2 regions of the Vibrio profundum genome follow, and region 2 is predicted to be linked to the other one. Evidence: predicted binding sites of a transcription regulator. Region 2 holds the regulator's gene; the other holds the start of a gene.

Region 1 (8,320 bases), on a different contig from region 2:
GCTGTCTATCACCACTGAAGCCAAAGGCGTGGTAAAGGTGTTTGTGGGTATAAACAGGCAGGTTGTGATTGGTACACGATTGATTGCGGCATGAGGGCACGCCATCGTGATGCAGCTCTTTCAAACGCAAAGATTCGAGCAGGACTTGGTGGTTATTGAGTAGTGGTGGAAACGCGCCGCACTTTCGACACACCATCGTTGGACGTGTCGGGTCTTGATGTTGGAAAATATAGTCATGGGGATTGCTTGAGCCAAAATTTTCGCAGGCAAGCGTTTTACAGAAATTGAGTTGCAGCCCTTCAGCAGGTATGGGTAGTCGATTATCGCTCACCTTATTCCCCTTTGAAGGAAGCTCTGCCCAACGTATTAGGCAGAGCCTTCAGATTACACGTTGATCGCAGTTTCTAGCGCAACATTCATCATTTCGTTGAACGACTTTTGGCGTTCTTCTGAGCTTAGTTTCTCACCACGTAGGATGTGATCAGAAACAGTCAGGATGGTTAGTGCTTTCGCGCCTAGATCAGCCGCAACACCGTAGATACCTGCTGCTTCCATGTCGACACCTAGCATGCCTAGTTTCTTCATTTTCTCAAAAATTTCTGGCTCTGGGCTGTAGAATAGGTCAGCTGAGAATACGTTACCTACTTTTACAGAAACTTCTTGTGCACGCGCTTGAGCAACAGCTGTTTCTAGTAATTCAAAGTCGGCGATCGCTGCGAAGTCGTGGCTGTTGAAGCGGATACGGTTAACTTTTGAATCAGTAGATGCGCCCATAGCGATCACTACGTCCATTAGGTTAACGTCGTCACGTACAGCGCCACAGCTGCCCACACGAATGATATTTTTTACGCCATATTCAGCGATTAGCTCGTGAACATAGATACATGCAGAAGGGATACCCATACCGTGACCCATAACAGACACTTTCTTACCTTTGTAAGTGCCGGTATAGCCGAACATGTTACGTACGTCACACACTTGTTGCACGTCTTCTAGGAAGTTTTCTGCGATGTATTTTGCACGCAGTGGATCGCCAGGCATTAGGACAGTTTCAGCGAAATCGCCCATTTGAGCATTAATGTGAGGGGTAGTCATAAGAGGTAACTCCAATTATAAATATTTGACAGTGGCGCATGTGAGAGCACCGTCGTTGGCTTTGGACCTTGAATTTTTGGCAATCTTATCGATATTTTTCATATCTACGTGAGATCGTCATCACATTTTATGCTGATGTGAAAGGAATTCAAGCAACCTATTACTAATTCTGTTGAAAAATTTCGGTGTAGCGTCGCCGCTTGAAGTTCGAGTGCCTGTTTGTTGGTCGCCTACAGGTCGTGACGCGGCTCAAGGTGCCTAGGTTCTTACCTATGTACCTACGCGGATCTACACCGTGAACTATACTGGTTTTGAACTTGTATTTTCCGGATCAAATCGAGGAACCGCCGTGGATTTAAAGAGGTGGCATAGATCGAGGTGGCTTATTATTGTCGGTAGCATGATTTCCATCCCTCTTGCTGCTTCCCCAGATCTGAAAGACTCAACAGATCAATCTTTGACTGTCGCGACTATTAACCTTCCGCCGCTTTTAGGGCAAGACAAAGGCCTACTGGTCGATATTGTCCGGCAAGCATTCGCTTCCCAAGGGGTTAAAACTACTTTTATTATCTATCCCTTATCGCGAATTTCATGGAGCATATCAAAAGAGAAGCACTGCAGTACGGTAGGGTCGCTGCACTGGTTTAACGAAAATAAACGTAAGGGTCTTACAGCAGAAGCACTCTATAATGTCACCTCGCATTTTTTTTACTTGAAGTCTAAATACCCTTTAGGTCTTGAACCACTGAGCTCGCCTAAATTTAAAGAGTATCGAATTGGAACAATGCGAGGTGGAGCGATTGAAAGAGCCCTTAAGGTAAAAGGGATTGCCTCGAATCTTGAACTCGTAAAATCCATGCAGCAAAACGTCAAAAAGGTCGTGCTTGGCCGGTTAGATATGTTTGTGAGCCCATTACTCCCAGGGTTAGCGGCTATTGAACATTCTTATCCAAACAGGGCGTCTGAATTTACTTATTCGAAACAACGTTTATTTCGGCTACCAACTCAAATGATCTTCAGTGAGCAGTGCAAAGACAGGATAACCCAATTCAGGCGAGGGCTTCACCATCTGCAAAGTACTGGGCAATACAAACAAATCATTCAATCTTATTTCTTTGGACAACCTGTCCCTGAATACGTCTACACACAACCGGTTGATTTGGGAAACTAAGGCTCACGTATAAGCGCCACTTCAGCTCCAATCTTCGAGGAAAATGTAGACGAATGGAGAGTATTGTTAGATGAACTATAGTGTATCTATATGTTTAGGGTAAGTGAGACGCATGATGATTAGAATTGTATGTGGTTTGGGGCTCATTATGAGTTCCTTTTCGGTGATGGCTACCGAAGTTATCACCAATATTATTCCTGGGTTGCATGATAAAAAAGGGACGGGTGAGTATGACCTCATCATTAAGCAGGTCGCATCGGTACAATTGGTGCCATTGCCCACTATTCGTGCAGAGCAGTCTTTTCAACGTAGTAGTGATAAGTGCTTTTCTCCCGCCAACAAGAACCCGGACTTTTACCCTAACTATATAAATAGTGACATCATTGAAAGTAAGCCTATGGGAATCGCAAAAGTGTATATTTTCACTGCACTCGGTAAACCTGTCATTTCAAGTTTGTCAGAGCTCAAAGGAAAAAAAGTAGGTGCTAGGCTGGGATTCTCCTATGGGAATAAGGTGGATACATCTGGTGTCAAACTGACGTTAGTTAATTCTCTTGATAAAAACATAAAGAAATTACAGAGCGGTCGGATCGACGCGATGATTGACTTTGTACCCGATGTTTATCTTGCCTTGGAGTCTTTAGGTTTACCCGAACTACCGCATGATAAAAGTAACCCTGTAGCGGTGCATAACGATAGTGTCATTTGTAAGAAGGCGGCTCAAACCGAACAGTTTATTGCGGAACTCAATCAGAAAATTAAATGACAGAGGTATTAGTCGAGGTGTAGTCAAATGACGCCAAAAGAGAAAGACATTTGGCAATACTCTTTCGACTCCACGTACGTACGAGTCAGCGCATTTTTACCCAGCGTATTGATTGGATAGAGCCATATAATCGAAGAAGCCTAAAGGGGGAATTGAACGAATTGTACACCAAGATCTAGTGTAGAGACTCAAGGGATTCTCACCATAAAAATATTCAATGTGGGTGAAGTGGTCGCCGCGACCATTCAGGTAATATAGTAATATTTATCCACGTTTTTTGCCTATTCCTGCAATGTTTCTTGCACCAATAGGATGCCCCTTTTTGGCCGCGGCCATGTCAATCTTATTGATTTTTCATATTTTAAGTATCGTATCATTCATATTACCCATCAATTAAATGAGCCGTTCAAAAAAACTTCACAAACAACGATATTCGAACGTTTGGCTAACTAATTTCATGTATTTCAATAGGTTATTTATTTTCAAAAATTGACAGAACTATCAGGCTTGCTGCTTTTTTAAGTTTCGAATTTGAATAGTTGCATGGAACTTCGTACCATTTATAGCGTTTTTTAACCTGCGTGTTTATATGTTGTTACGAGAGAAATTGTGTCAAAGCCAAACTAGCTTCAGCACTCTCTTGTTGGCGTTTGTTATCTATGCCACCGGCTTTTTGGATTGACTACTAGCCGTATTATTTGGCTAGATTAGTGACTGAATTAGCCGTCACTACAGCATAAACCTAGCCATACAAGACAGGAGTTGTATATGGCCCCCCAACAGACTGAAGCTGCCGCCTCAGTAGAACCATCCATGCAAAGCTTAGAAGCGACTGACGCTGAAGAGCAATGTGAGCCCAGCTCGAAGTCAGACGACCAGAATCCAGCCACCCCAGCGGTTGAAGTTAAGGCACTGTATAAAGTGTTCGGTAGTTCAGCTAAGCAAGCTTTATCACTTGCCGACCAAGGGATGTCTAAACAGGATATCTTGCAAAAAACAGGTGCAGTTCTCGGTATTCACGGCGCTGACTTCGCAATCAAAAAACGTGAAATCTTTGTAGTAATGGGTTTATCCGGTAGCGGTAAATCAACCCTCATTCGCTGCCTGAACCGTCTGATTGAGCCGAGTCGAGGCGAAGTATTGATCGACGGGCAGAACATCCTAGCGATGACTAACAAGCAATTGAACGAAGTTCGCCGAAACAAAATCTCTATGGTGTTCCAGAACTTTGGCTTGTTTCCTCATCGAAACGTATTGAACAATGTCGAATATGGACTAGAAGTATCTGGCGTTGACAAAGAGACTCGAAAAGCTAAAGCGAAAACGGCGCTAGGCTTAGTGGGATTGACCGATTATGAAGCGAGCTATCCCGGTGAGCTTAGTGGCGGAATGCAGCAAAGGGTTGGGCTTGCTCGTGCCTTAGCCAATGATCCTGAAATTTTGCTTATGGATGAAGCTTTCAGTGCGCTAGATCCTTTGATCCGTACTGAAATGCAAGATGAGCTGCTTGAGCTGCAAGCCAAGATGCATAAAACCATCGTGTTTATTACACACGATCTGGACGAAGCGCTAAAAATCGGCGACCGAATTGCCATTATGAAAAATGGCCGAGTTGTCCAAGTTGGTACGCCTGAGGAGATTTTAACTCAGCCAGCAGACGACTATGTCGCTAGCTTCGTACAGCAAGTGGATCGCTCTAAAGTGATCACGGCAGCCTCAATCATGAAGAAAGCGCCAAGCATGACCTTGCCTCAAAGCGGCAGCCGTGTGGCAGTAAGAATGATGGAGAAGCACAAAACCACTCATTTGTTTGCAGTAGATAGTAACCGACATCTACAAGGCTTGCTGACTCTGGAAGATTGTTTGTCACTCGATAAAGCGCAGATCTCTTCAGTAAACTCCAAATTAAGACGTGACATTATGGTGGCGTCTAGCGATACCGCTATCTCTGACCTTCTTGGTTCAGCGCTTGAATCTGAGCACCCACTCGCGGTGACCGACGAAGAAGGGCGTTTCTTGGGGCAAATCGACCAAGCGACTGTCTTGGCTGAAGTGGTGGAAAGCGATAACGGGGAAGGGCCTACTACTCTTGCTCAATACCGTAAGACACTAACGACTAACGAACCAAGCAAGGCTTAATTATGATGAGAATTGATATCGGTGATGGCTTTGCTGCCGCGATTAACTGGATGACTACCCATATGAGCGGCTTTTTTGACGCGATGAGTACGGTCATTCTTGCTTTGGTTAACGGGTTGAGCTTTATCTTTGAGGCGCCTAATGCCTTTGTCATGATAGCTATAATGGCCGTCATTGCTTGGTTTAGTTCGGGTAAGAGAATGGCGCTGTTTACTGTATTGGGTATGGCGCTTATTCAGAACTTGGGCTTGTGGACACAAACGATGGAAACTTTGTCGTTAATCATCGCCGCAGTGATCTTCTCGCTTGCGATTGGACTCCCACTTGGGATTTGGTCTGCAAAAAGTGACACTGTTGAGCGCGTGATGCGTCCCCTCATGGATTTCATGCAAACGCTACCTGCTTTTGTTTATCTGATTCCTGCCGTGATGCTCTTTAGTCTTGGACCGGTTCCTGGCGTACTGGCAACTTTGATTTTCTCACTTCCACCAGTCGTGAGATTGACCAACCTTGGTATTCGCCAAGTGCCAAAAGAGATCAAAGAAGCGGCGATTGCTTTTGGCTCATCGCCATGGCAAATCCTGTTTAAAGCAGAGCTTCCACAAGCGATTCCAACCATTATGGCTGGGGTTAACCAGACGATTATGCTAGCACTCTCTATGGTGGTAATTGCAGGCATGATCGGTGCTGGTGGTTTAGGTAATGAAGTACTAAAAGGGATCACCCAGCTCAGACTCAATGTTGGTTTTGAGGGTGGGGTGGCTATCGTGATACTTGCCGTGTATTTGGACCGAGTCACTCAGGCTCTTGGCGGCAAACGCAATAATACTAAAGGATAAAAGTAATGAATATAACGAAGAAGGTACGAGTATGTATCGCTAGTGCGCTAGTGGTCGTGTCGGCATTGGGCTTGACCGCATGTGGCGAGAAAAAGGCACCGGAAAGCAAGACCGCGAAATTGGTCTACGTTAACTGGGCTGAAGGTGTTGCTTATACCCATTTAGCAAAAGTCGTGCTGACAGACAAAATGGGTTACGACGTAAACCTAACTGCCGCCGATGTTGGTCCTGCTTATATCTCAGTTGCTCAAGGCAAATACGATGCCTTGATGGAAAGCTGGCCAGATCTACAGCAATCTTATCTGGATCGCTTTGGTAAAAAGCTTGAAAATCTAGGAAGTGTTTACAATGGAACCGAAGTTGGTCTAGTTGTACCTGACTACGTGACTATCGACAAGATCTCTCAGCTAAAAGCGAATGCCGCTAAATTTAACAACCAAATCGTTGGTATCGATGCGGGTGCAGGCATGATGAGCGATGTTGAGAACAAGATCATCCCACAATACGGTTTGACCGACATGAAGCTACTTGCATCTAGTGGCCCAGCGATGACAGCTGCATTGGGTAAAGCTATTGCGAAGAAAGAGTGGATTGTGGTGACAGGTTGGGTTCCTCATTGGATGTTCAGCCGCTGGCACCTTAAGTTCCTGAAACAAGATCCATCAAAAGTGATTTGGAAGAAAGGTGAGATCGATATCATGGGTCGCATCAATTTGAAAGAAGATAAGCCTGAATTGCAGCAATTCCTGAAAAATATGCACCTGACTGACCAACAGCTTTCTGGTTTGATGCTAGCCATCAAAGATAAGAAAGAAGATCAATCTATCGATCAAGTTGCGCGTCAATGGATGCAGAGTCATGAAAAAGTAGTAGATAGCTGGATCCCTAAAAAAGCTAACGCTGCTTAATTACTTGTCACTTTGACCATAAGGCTGGAATTATAGCGATATAGTTGAGTAATATTGGTCAATGCTTTTAAAAAGCCAGTAGGAATACCCTGCTGGCTTTTTCTATTTCGGTGTGGGGACAAACTATCGTGGAAAACACCACAATGAACCGCTGCGTCTGAGAGAAATGAGTAACGCAACCTGCACTAATTCAGGCCTAATCAGTTTCTTTGACAAGTAGTGCATCGAATCTTGGATTACCGTGCAAGTCTTCTAGGTCGGGCTCAGTAGCAATCAAGTCTTTAACGGATGGGCTGGCTTCGATCGCTCGCTCTAAATCTTCTGTGGCCAGCTCTTCTATGCCTAGACGGGAAAAGGCGCAGGCACGTTGATAGAGCGCGGGCCCATTGGTCGTGTCCAACTCCAACACACGGTTACAGAGACTCAGTGCCCAATTGTACTCCTTGATTTCCATAGCAGCATCGGCCTTGTAGGTAAGCGCTTCCAAATCCCCCGGACGAATGGTAAGAATATCATCGTAGACATCGATTTTTTGCTCAGCCGTTGGCATGCTTTGCGCTCTTAGCCATAAGTTGTGGATCTCGTTGATACGTTCGATTTCTTTGTTATTTTCGCTAATAATTCGTGTCTTACGTTTTAAATCCCTTTCTATTGCGCTGAATTTTTTTTCGTAGTCTTCTGCAATGGTTTCCAAACGCTTGTGCGCCATCTCCTTGGTGTTGTTCTTAAATTCTCGAAGTGATTGCCAGCCAACAAAAGCAATGAGTGATGCCACACCGGCGATGATATAGAAAAAGTAAGTGACGGTGGAGTTGGCATACTGGAGCGATTTATCGGCGACATTAAGTTCCCTGTCGGTCATTTGAATGACTAATTTTCTTTCCAAATCTAGTTGTTCATGGCGTAAAGATTTGAGTTCATCCAAGATGTACCGCTCCATCAATGGGCGGTCGAGGATATCTCTCTCGGAATATTTCTGTAGCTGCTCGGCAACGGCGGGTGGATAAAGCGCAACTAGCCCAAGAAATAGCGTTATAAATACTCGCATACGCACGTCCAAATTAATCTTGTTTTTCTAGAACTTAAACAGTAGCAAATTAATTGGAAATCAAGCGGGCGTGTTGAACGTTTTCGATATGTAGAATTTAACGGGGGAGCAAAGCTGTGACAATGTGCTTTCTAGAGCTTTGTGCATTCTGGAACTTTCAATGAAAAACGCCTAGCGAGGCTAGGCGTGTTATTCATAGTGCTGAAGAGGTAGGCTTCTTAACCAGCTTTAGTAAGCCTTTCAGAACAAAACTGAGTGCTAGAAAACAGGACGCAGTGGTGACGATAGTCGCGCCAGAGGGCAGGTTGGTGTAGAAAGAGACCACTAACCCTAATACGGTGAAGACTAAACACC
Region 2 (8,320 bases):
AACCCATTAGCGTGTGCGGTTGCGGAAGCTGTGGTTGATGTTGTCAGCCAACCAGAGACTTTACAAGGCGTCAAAGAGCGAGAAGAGCTTCTACGCCAAGGTTTGGCTAAAATTAATGATAAGTACCAAATTTTTAGTGAAGTGCGTGGTAAAGGTCTATTGATTGGCGCGGCACTGAATGAAAATTGGCAAGGACGAGCGCGTGAAGTGTTAGTCGCCGCTGGCCAGCATGGCCTAATGGTGTTGGTTGCTGGAGCGAATGTCGTTCGCTTCACCCCATCATTGGTGATTGATAAAAAAGACATCGAAGAAGGTCTGGCTAAATTAGATAAAGCGATCGCGTCGTTAGTTTAATCTCTATTTGGCTTGCTGTGACAGCGGCGAGCCAAACTTGCATCAGGAGGGAATAACGATGCTGGTTGTACGTCCTATTTCTATGGCAGATTATGACGCGCTGCATACATGCGCAGAAGAGTCTGGCTATGGGTTCACTTCTCTTCCGGTTAACGAAGAATTATTGACTAACCGTATTACTCATTCCGAATACAGCTTTAACAAGCCAGAAGTCACGGAACCGGGAGACGAAGGTTACTTGATGGTGGGTTTCGATAGCGAGACGGGAGAAGTTGCCGGAACCACAGGTATTGAAGCATCGATTGGCTGGGATGTGCCATTCTACTCATACCACATTAGTAAAGTTGTGCATTCATCGCCAAAGCTTGGCGTGAACAATGTTGTGAAACTCTTGACGTTTGGCAACAACTACACAGGTTGCAGTGAAATTTGCACCCTGTTCTTACGAGAAGATTTTCGTCACGGGCTCAACGGCCGTTTAATGTCTAAATGCCGTTTTTTGATGATGGCAGAGCACCCTCATCGCTTTTCTGAAACCATTTTTGCTGAAATGCGTGGAGTGTCGGATGACGATGGTAATTCACCATTCTGGCAATGGTTGCAAGAGCACTTTTTCTCGATTGATTTTACTCTTGCTGATTATCTGACTGGTATCGGGAAAAAAGGCTTCATCGCCGATTTGATGCCTAAGCTGCCTATCTATATCAATTTATTGAGCGAAGAAGCGCAAGCGGTTATCGGCCAAGTTCACGAGAACACTAAACCTGCTTTACGTCTATTAGAAAAAGAAGGTTTTAGCTGCCGTAATTATGTCGACATTTTTGATGGGGGCCCGTCAGTCGAATGTGACTTATCGAATATTGAATCGGTTCGCCATTCGTTCAGAGCAAGCGTACAAATCTCCGAGCATTCTAGCTCGCAAGACTATTTGATTGCTAACACCTCGTTTGAAAACTTCCGAGCGACGGTAGCAAAGGCGGCCTACGATCAGGCGACAGATAGTGTCATTTTGGATAGTAAAGTTGCGTCGGCATTAGAGATAGCCGAAGGCGATAAAGTCAGAATGTTGGCAGTTTAAGTTTATTTTGAGGATAAAGTGATGACTCAGTGGATTGGTGGGCAATGGCAGGAAGGGGCGGGTGAAGTGATTGCCTCTCTCAGCCCTTACGATAATCAACAAATTTGGCACGGTAAGAGTGCAACGCCAGTGCAAGTCGATGCGGCGGTTGAAGCGGCGCGTGCCGCTTTTGTACGCTGGAAGAAAACCAGTTTGGCAGAACGTGAGCAACTGGTGCAGGCTTTTGCTGACAAAGTAAAAGCGAACAGTGAAACGATAGCGGAAATCATTGCTAAAGAGACGGGTAAGCCTATTTGGGAAACTCGCACTGAAGCGGCGGCAATGGCGGGTAAAATCGCGATATCTATTCGTGCTTATCATGACAGAACTGGAGCTGCGACTCGTGAAGTTGCTGGCAATCAAGTAGTGCTGCGCCACCGACCACTAGGTGTGATGGCCGTTTTTGGTCCTTATAACTTCCCCGGACATTTGCCTAATGGGCATATTGTGCCAGCACTCTTAGCTGGTAACACCGTGGTGTTTAAGCCTTCAGAATTGACACCGTGGACGGGCGAATTTGTCATGAAACTATGGCAAGAAGCGGGCTTACCTGCTGGCGTTGTCAACTTAGTACAAGGCGCAAAAGAAACCGGTATCGCGCTAGCCAATGCCAAAGGTATTGATGGCGTACTCTTTACCGGCAGTGCGAATACCGGGCATATATTGCACCGCCAATTCGCAGGCCAGCCAGATAAAATGCTCGCATTGGAAATGGGTGGCAATAACCCAATGGTGATTTCTGAGCAATATGGAGATTTGGATGCCACGGTATACACCATAGTACAATCGGCATTTATTAGTGCTGGTCAGCGCTGTACGTGCGCACGCCGCTTATATGTTCCAGAAGGAAACAAAGGGGACCAGCTACTAAGTAAATTACTCACTGCAGCGAAGGAAATCATTGTTGATCAGCCATTTGCCGAGCCAGCGCCTTTCATGGGACCGCAAATTTCTCAGCAAGCCGCGCAAGTTATTCTCGACGCACAGGCCAATCTTGTGTCACTAGGCGGTAAATCAATTTTGCCTGCCAGAGCAGGTGAGGCCGCCTTTGTTTCGCCGGGTATTATTGATGTCACCGATATCGCTGAGTTGCCTGATGAAGAGTACTTTGGGCCTTTACTACAGGTTGTTCGCTATCGCACCTTAGAACAAGCGGTCACGCTTGCTAATGACACGCGTTTTGGCCTGTCAGCGGGCTTAGTGTCTACCGATGATTCTGAGTGGGATTACTTCGTTGATCATATTCGCGCGGGTATCGTGAATCGTAACCGTCAATTGACAGGCGCGAGTGGTGATGCACCATTTGGTGGTCCTGGGGCATCTGGTAACTTACGACCAAGCGCTTACTATGCGGCGGATTACTGTGCCTATCCAATGGCTTCAATGGAGGGAGCATCAACGATGCTGCCAGACACTTTGAGTCCAGGTATCAAACTTTAGTGTGATGAGAAGAGGAGTCGGTAATGACACCGTCGATATTATTTCAATCTCTCTGGAATGACTATATTGAGCGCCTATGCCCATCGGCTGAGCGTGTTCACAAGCTGCTGCAAGAAGAGACGACCCTGATTAACGACCATATTGCATTGCGCACCTTTAATCTCGCGCCTGTTGGCCTTGAGGTGTTGGCTGCGCCTTTCTTAGCATTGGGCTATCAAGAATGTGGTGATTATGTTTTTGAAAGCAAGCATTTGGTAGCAAAGCATTATGAACACCCTGATGCTAATCAGCCTAAGGTGTTCATCAGTGAATTGTTGGTAGAGAAATTACCGAGCCAAGCGCAAGCTATTGTTGAGCGCTTGGTACAACAAGTCGATTCACAGCGTTTACACTCACATGAGTTTCTATCGGCTGGGCGTTTATGGGACATCAGCTTCGATGACTATCAGTGCCTTGCTAAGAGTAGCGAATACGCCGCTTGGTTGTCGGTTCATGGTTATGGTGCTAATCACTTTACGGTGAGCGTTAACCAGCTCAATCGCTTCGAGCAAGTCAAACAAGTGAACGATTACCTGACACAATCTGGTTTTGCAATTAATCAATCGGGTGGAGAAGTAAAAGGGTCGCCTGAAGTTTTGTTAGAACAATCATCGACGATGGCTGATAAAGTCGTGGTGACATTTAGCGATGGTCAGCATGAAGTGCCGGGTGGGTTCTACGAATTTGCTAAGCGTTACGCTATGGCCAATGGCGAGCTATACCCAGGCTTTGTTGCAGCGTCTGCAGATAAGATCTTTGAAAGCACTAATCTTTGATAATATTGATTTATAAAAAGATGAAGGAAGGGTGAGTGTGAAAACTCGCTCTTTGCTAAAACATAAAGCCACCTCAATGAGGTGGCTTTATTGTCTGCATCTTTAATTGCTAGGTGATTAACGAGTGCCGTATACGACGATCGTTTTACCGTGCGCAGAAATCAGATTCTGCTCTTCTAGCATTTTAAGGATACGACCAACAGTTTCGCGGGAGCAACCAACAATCTGGCCAATTTCTTGGCGAGTGATTTTGATTTGCATGCCATCAGGGTGGGTCATTGCATCCGGTTGTTTCGCCAGATTAAGCAGTGTTTGGGCAATACGGCCCGTCACATCTAGGAAAGCTAAATCGCCAACTTTTTGGCTAGTCACTTTCAATCTGCTCGCAATCTGTGAAGACAGACGCATCAGGATGTCAGGGTTAACTTGGATAAGCTGACGGAATTTCTTAAAAGAAATTTCAGCAACTTCGCATGGAGATTTAGCTCTTACCCAGGCTGTACGTTCTTGATCTTCTTCAAATAGACCAAGTTCGCCGATGAAATCACCTTGGTTGAGGTAAGACAGGATCATCTCCTTGCCTTCTTCGTCTTTTATCAGAACCGCAACAGATCCTTTAACAATGTAATACAACGTTTCCGCCTTCTCGCCCGCATGGATCAACGTGCTCTTTGAAGGGTACTTATGAATATGACAATGTGAAAGAAACCACTCTAATGTTGGGTCGGTTTGAGGTTTACCTAGAACCATAATATCTCACTTCCTCTGCAGGTGATGCTTGCCGTGTTCCATAATTTAGCCAGACCAGAAACCTGGTCTATCAGGACAAAATAGTTTCCTTATGCCGCAAGCTATCTTGTGTTTCCTTTCTGATAGTATCCTTTTTGCCACAGAATTTCTTGATTTAAATGGCTCGGAGGCGCGCATTTTATAGGCAAAAACGTGCCTAAGATCACGCTATGAGAACTCAGTGTCATTCGTGGCTAAATCTTGAGCACTCTAGCCTATTTTACCCGTCTCGATCAACTGTTGCAAAATTGGTCGTACGATCAGCTCCATGGCAAAGCTCATTTTGCCCCCAGGAACGACAAGCGTGTTATGACGCGACATGAATGAGCCATCAATCATAGCGAGCAGGTATGGAAAATCGACGTTTTTCATTCCGCGTAACCGGATGACCACAAAGCTTTCATCGAGGCTGGGGATGCCTTTGGCATTGAGTGGATTGGAAGTATCAACGGTTGGAACACGCTGGAAATTGATATGAGTACGAGAGAATTGTGGGGTGATGTAGTTTAGGTAGTCGTCCATAGAACGCACGATGGAGTCCATCACGGCTTCTCGTGAGTGGCCGCGGTCACGGGTGTCACGGACAAATTTCTGTATCCACTCAAGGTTAACAATGGGCACCATGCCAATTAGTAGATCGACATGTTGGGCGACATTGACGTCACCATCTACGACCCCCCCGTGCAAGCCTTCGTAGAACAATACATCGGTATTGGTGGGTAAGTCTTGCCAAGGAGTAAACGTGCCGGGCATTTGATTGTAGGGTACGGCCTCATCAAAGGTGTGTAAGTAGCGGCGTACTTGGCCGACTCCTTCCTTACCAAAGGTTTTGAAAAATTGCTCCAGCGTGGTGAAATTATTGGCTTGTGGTCCGAAGTAGCTGATGTGCCGCCCTTGTTCGCGGGCTTTACGGATCTCCACGTCCATCTCGGGGCGAGTGAATTGATGGAAACTGTCACCTTCTACCCATGCAGGCTTGATGTTCATCATATTGAACATCTTTCTAAACGCTTCCGATGTGGTGGTCGTTCCAGCTCCTGATGAACCGGTGACGGCGATAATGGGGTGCTTTGCTGACATGACGAGCCCTGTCTATTCGATAATTGCCTTTGGCGAATGACTATAGCAGGAACTGGCTTGGCTATGAAATATTGCCTTGAAATGTATGACGAAGCTGAATGTTTACCGATTCATGCAGCTCTGAATACACGATGACCGCTTCATTATTTTTTAGCTGTATTTTTACTTGGTCGACTTTATTTTGTAGCGAGAATTCTTCTGTTCCGTAGTCGGTGCCTTCACGTAGTACAAACTCATGAATGAGGTTGTCTAGTGTCTCAGTTTCGAGCTGTTGCCAAGGTATGATCATATCAAGCTTTTAAGGGGTAAGTTGAGCGAGGGCAGCAGTATACCTGAGCCGATAGCAAAAAACCTACCCTGCTGAGAGTGTACATATGAGGCTAACTGCTTACTTTGGCATTGCTAAAGATGGGATAGAGGCGCTCTGCACCAAGCTGCCGACAATAGCTCAAGGTTAACGGTGTGGTTGTGGGGCTGATGAGGCCTAAGCTATTCACACAGGCAACCAAGTCGGATTGCTGCTGCTTTTCAAGTTGCAGCTCAAACTGGAGTGACTCTCGGTAGAGAGAGTCAGGGAGATGCTGTTTATATTGTCGCCTTAGCTGACGAAAATTGTGCAGCAGAGCCTCCGTACGCCCTACGCAGGTCTCCACTTGGTGCCAGTCTTGCTCTTGAAATGCTATTTGCTGCTCATCAAGCCACTTGAGCAATAGCAGTAAATTCACATTGCCCCGAAAGTGGTTCTGTAATTCTAAACAAGCGTTTTTAACTTGCCTTATTCCGTAGTATTGCAAGCTAAACTGCCACAACCTTTCTAAGGTTAATGGCATGCTAGCAGACTTCACCGTCATTACGCGTTGAGTTCCTGTTCCATATTTTCGAGTTCTTCTTGCAGCGACATCCATTCTAGCTCGACTTCCTCAAGTTTAGACTTACTACTGGCTTGTGCGCTGAGTACTTGGTTAAGTTTAGTCTTATTTTCTGCTTCATATAAGGAAGCCTCTACTAATTGCTCTTCGGCCTCGCTTAACTGTTGCTGCAGTCTATCCATTTCTTTTTCCAATTTGGTCAGAGTTTTGCGAATTGGTGCAGTAAGCTTACGAAACTCTGCTTCCTTACGCTTTTGCTCTTTTTTGGAGGCGGCGCTGTGGCTGGTATCTTTTTCCAAGCTTGGGGCTTGATTAGCCTTTCGCGTCAGCTTTTGTTGTTCCGTGAGCCATTTATAATAGCCAGTGAGGTCATCGTTAAACGGTGCAACTTGGCGGTTATCAACCAAATATAGCTCGTCTGTGGTCGCACGCAGCAAATAACGGTCGTGGCTGACAATGACCATGGCGCCTTCAAATGACTGCAGAGCTAATGTCAGCGCTTGACGCATATCCAAATCAAGGTGGTTGGTCGGTTCATCGAGCAGCAATAAGTTGGGTTTACCCCAGACAATCAGCGCTAGCACGAGGCGGGCTTTTTCGCCCCCAGAAAATGGAGCTACTTTCTCAAGCGATTTCTCGCCTTGAAAGCCGAAGCTGCCTAAGTAATCACGCAGTTGCTGTTCGGTATGCTTGGGTGCGATTTGCATCATATGTTGCAAAGGCGATTCTTCAGGGTGCAGGGTTTCAAGCTGATGCTGAGCAAAATAACCAATTTTGACCCCTTGTGAGTAAATAAACTCGCCGCTTTGCGGTATCAACTCCCCCGATAATAATTTGATTAACGTCGATTTACCTGCGCCATTTCTGCCGAGCAATCCAATACGGCTGCCGGGGACGAGGTTTAAACGAATTTTCTCTAGAATTAGGTTGTCTTCGTAGCCTGCGGATACGTGATCCATCCTCAATATTGGATTTGGAAGCGCGTCAGGTTGCTTGAATTCAAAGCTAAATGGGTTATCAAACTGAGCGGGAAGAACCTTTTCCATTTTTTCCAGCGCTTTGATACGACTTTGCGCTTGGCGGGCCTTAGAGGCTTTGTAGCGAAATCGGTCGATATAGCTTTGCATGTGCGACATTTGCTTTTGTTGCTTTTGATACGAAGCTTGCTGTAGTAGAAGTTTCTGCGCGCGCTGGCTTTCGAACGACGAATAGTTGCCGGTGTACTCATTGAGTGATTGGTTTTCAACATGGATCACTCGGCTTACGATAGGGTCGAGAAAATCTCGGTCATGGGAAATGAGAATTAAAGTGCCCGGATAAGTCTGCAGCCATTGCTCTAGCCACATGACAGCGTCTAAATCCAAGTGGTTGGTTGGTTCGTCCAGTAATAACAAATCTGAGCGACACAGTAGCGCTTGAGCGAGGTTCAGGCGCATCCGCCAGCCACCAGAAAACTGGGTTAAGTGCCAGCCCATCTGCGTTTGGCTAAATCCTAGCCCGTCTAACAATTCTGCCGCTCTGGATTGAATGGTATAGCCGCCAATCGTTTCAATTTGTCCATGCAGTTCAGCCGCGAGAGTGCCATTGTCATCGGCCTCGGCTTGCAGTAGCGCTTTTTCCAATTGACGGTATTCACGATCGCCATCAATAACATATTCGATTGCGCTGCGCTCAATTGCTGGAGTTTCTTGTGCAACCCAAGCTAGCTGCCAATGACTCGGCTGGCTGAAGTTGCCCGCATCAATACTTAGCTCATCTTTCATGAGTGCAAAGAGAGTCGATTTACCACAGCCGTTTTTACCGACTAGGCCAATCTTATCTCCGGGGTGGATGGTTGCTGAGGCGTGTTCGAGAAG

The links. Region 2 encodes CRP, which controls carbon source genes, mostly activating them, when cyclic AMP is high. Its sites were predicted from a motif close to TGTGANNNNNNTCACA; they were not measured.
Region 1: a site for CRP is predicted at 1,205-1,220, ahead of deoD (purine-nucleoside phosphorylase). Genes of this name have one in related genera too.

Annotation. Positions count from the first base shown of each region.
Region 1 covers NZ_JAKJTA010000011.1:89,957-98,276, reverse strand. The annotation lists gene L4C34_RS12145 (transposase) at 1-331, opposite strand, end outside; gene deoD (purine-nucleoside phosphorylase) at 385-1,095, opposite strand; gene L4C34_RS12135 (substrate-binding periplasmic protein) at 1,496-2,266, shown strand; gene L4C34_RS12130 (hypothetical protein) at 2,415-3,032, shown strand; gene L4C34_RS12125 (quaternary amine ABC transporter ATP-binding protein) at 3,801-5,171, shown strand; gene L4C34_RS12120 (ABC transporter permease) at 5,174-6,010, shown strand; gene L4C34_RS12115 (glycine betaine ABC transporter substrate-binding protein) at 6,016-6,918, shown strand; gene L4C34_RS12110 (TPR end-of-group domain-containing protein) at 7,115-7,966, opposite strand; gene L4C34_RS12105 (metal ABC transporter permease) at 8,160-8,320, opposite strand, start outside.
Region 2 covers NZ_JAKJTA010000006.1:140,182-148,501, reverse strand. The annotation lists gene L4C34_RS06700 (aspartate aminotransferase family protein) at 1-354, shown strand, start outside; gene astA (arginine N-succinyltransferase) at 413-1,432, shown strand; gene astD (succinylglutamate-semialdehyde dehydrogenase) at 1,454-2,911, shown strand; gene L4C34_RS06685 (DUF1338 domain-containing protein) at 2,935-3,726, shown strand; gene crp (cAMP-activated global transcriptional regulator CRP) at 3,844-4,476, opposite strand; gene L4C34_RS06675 (phosphoribulokinase) at 4,726-5,595, opposite strand; gene L4C34_RS06670 (YheU family protein) at 5,657-5,884, opposite strand; gene L4C34_RS06665 (TIGR02444 family protein) at 5,976-6,446, opposite strand; gene L4C34_RS06660 (ABC transporter ATP-binding protein) at 6,446-8,320, opposite strand, start outside.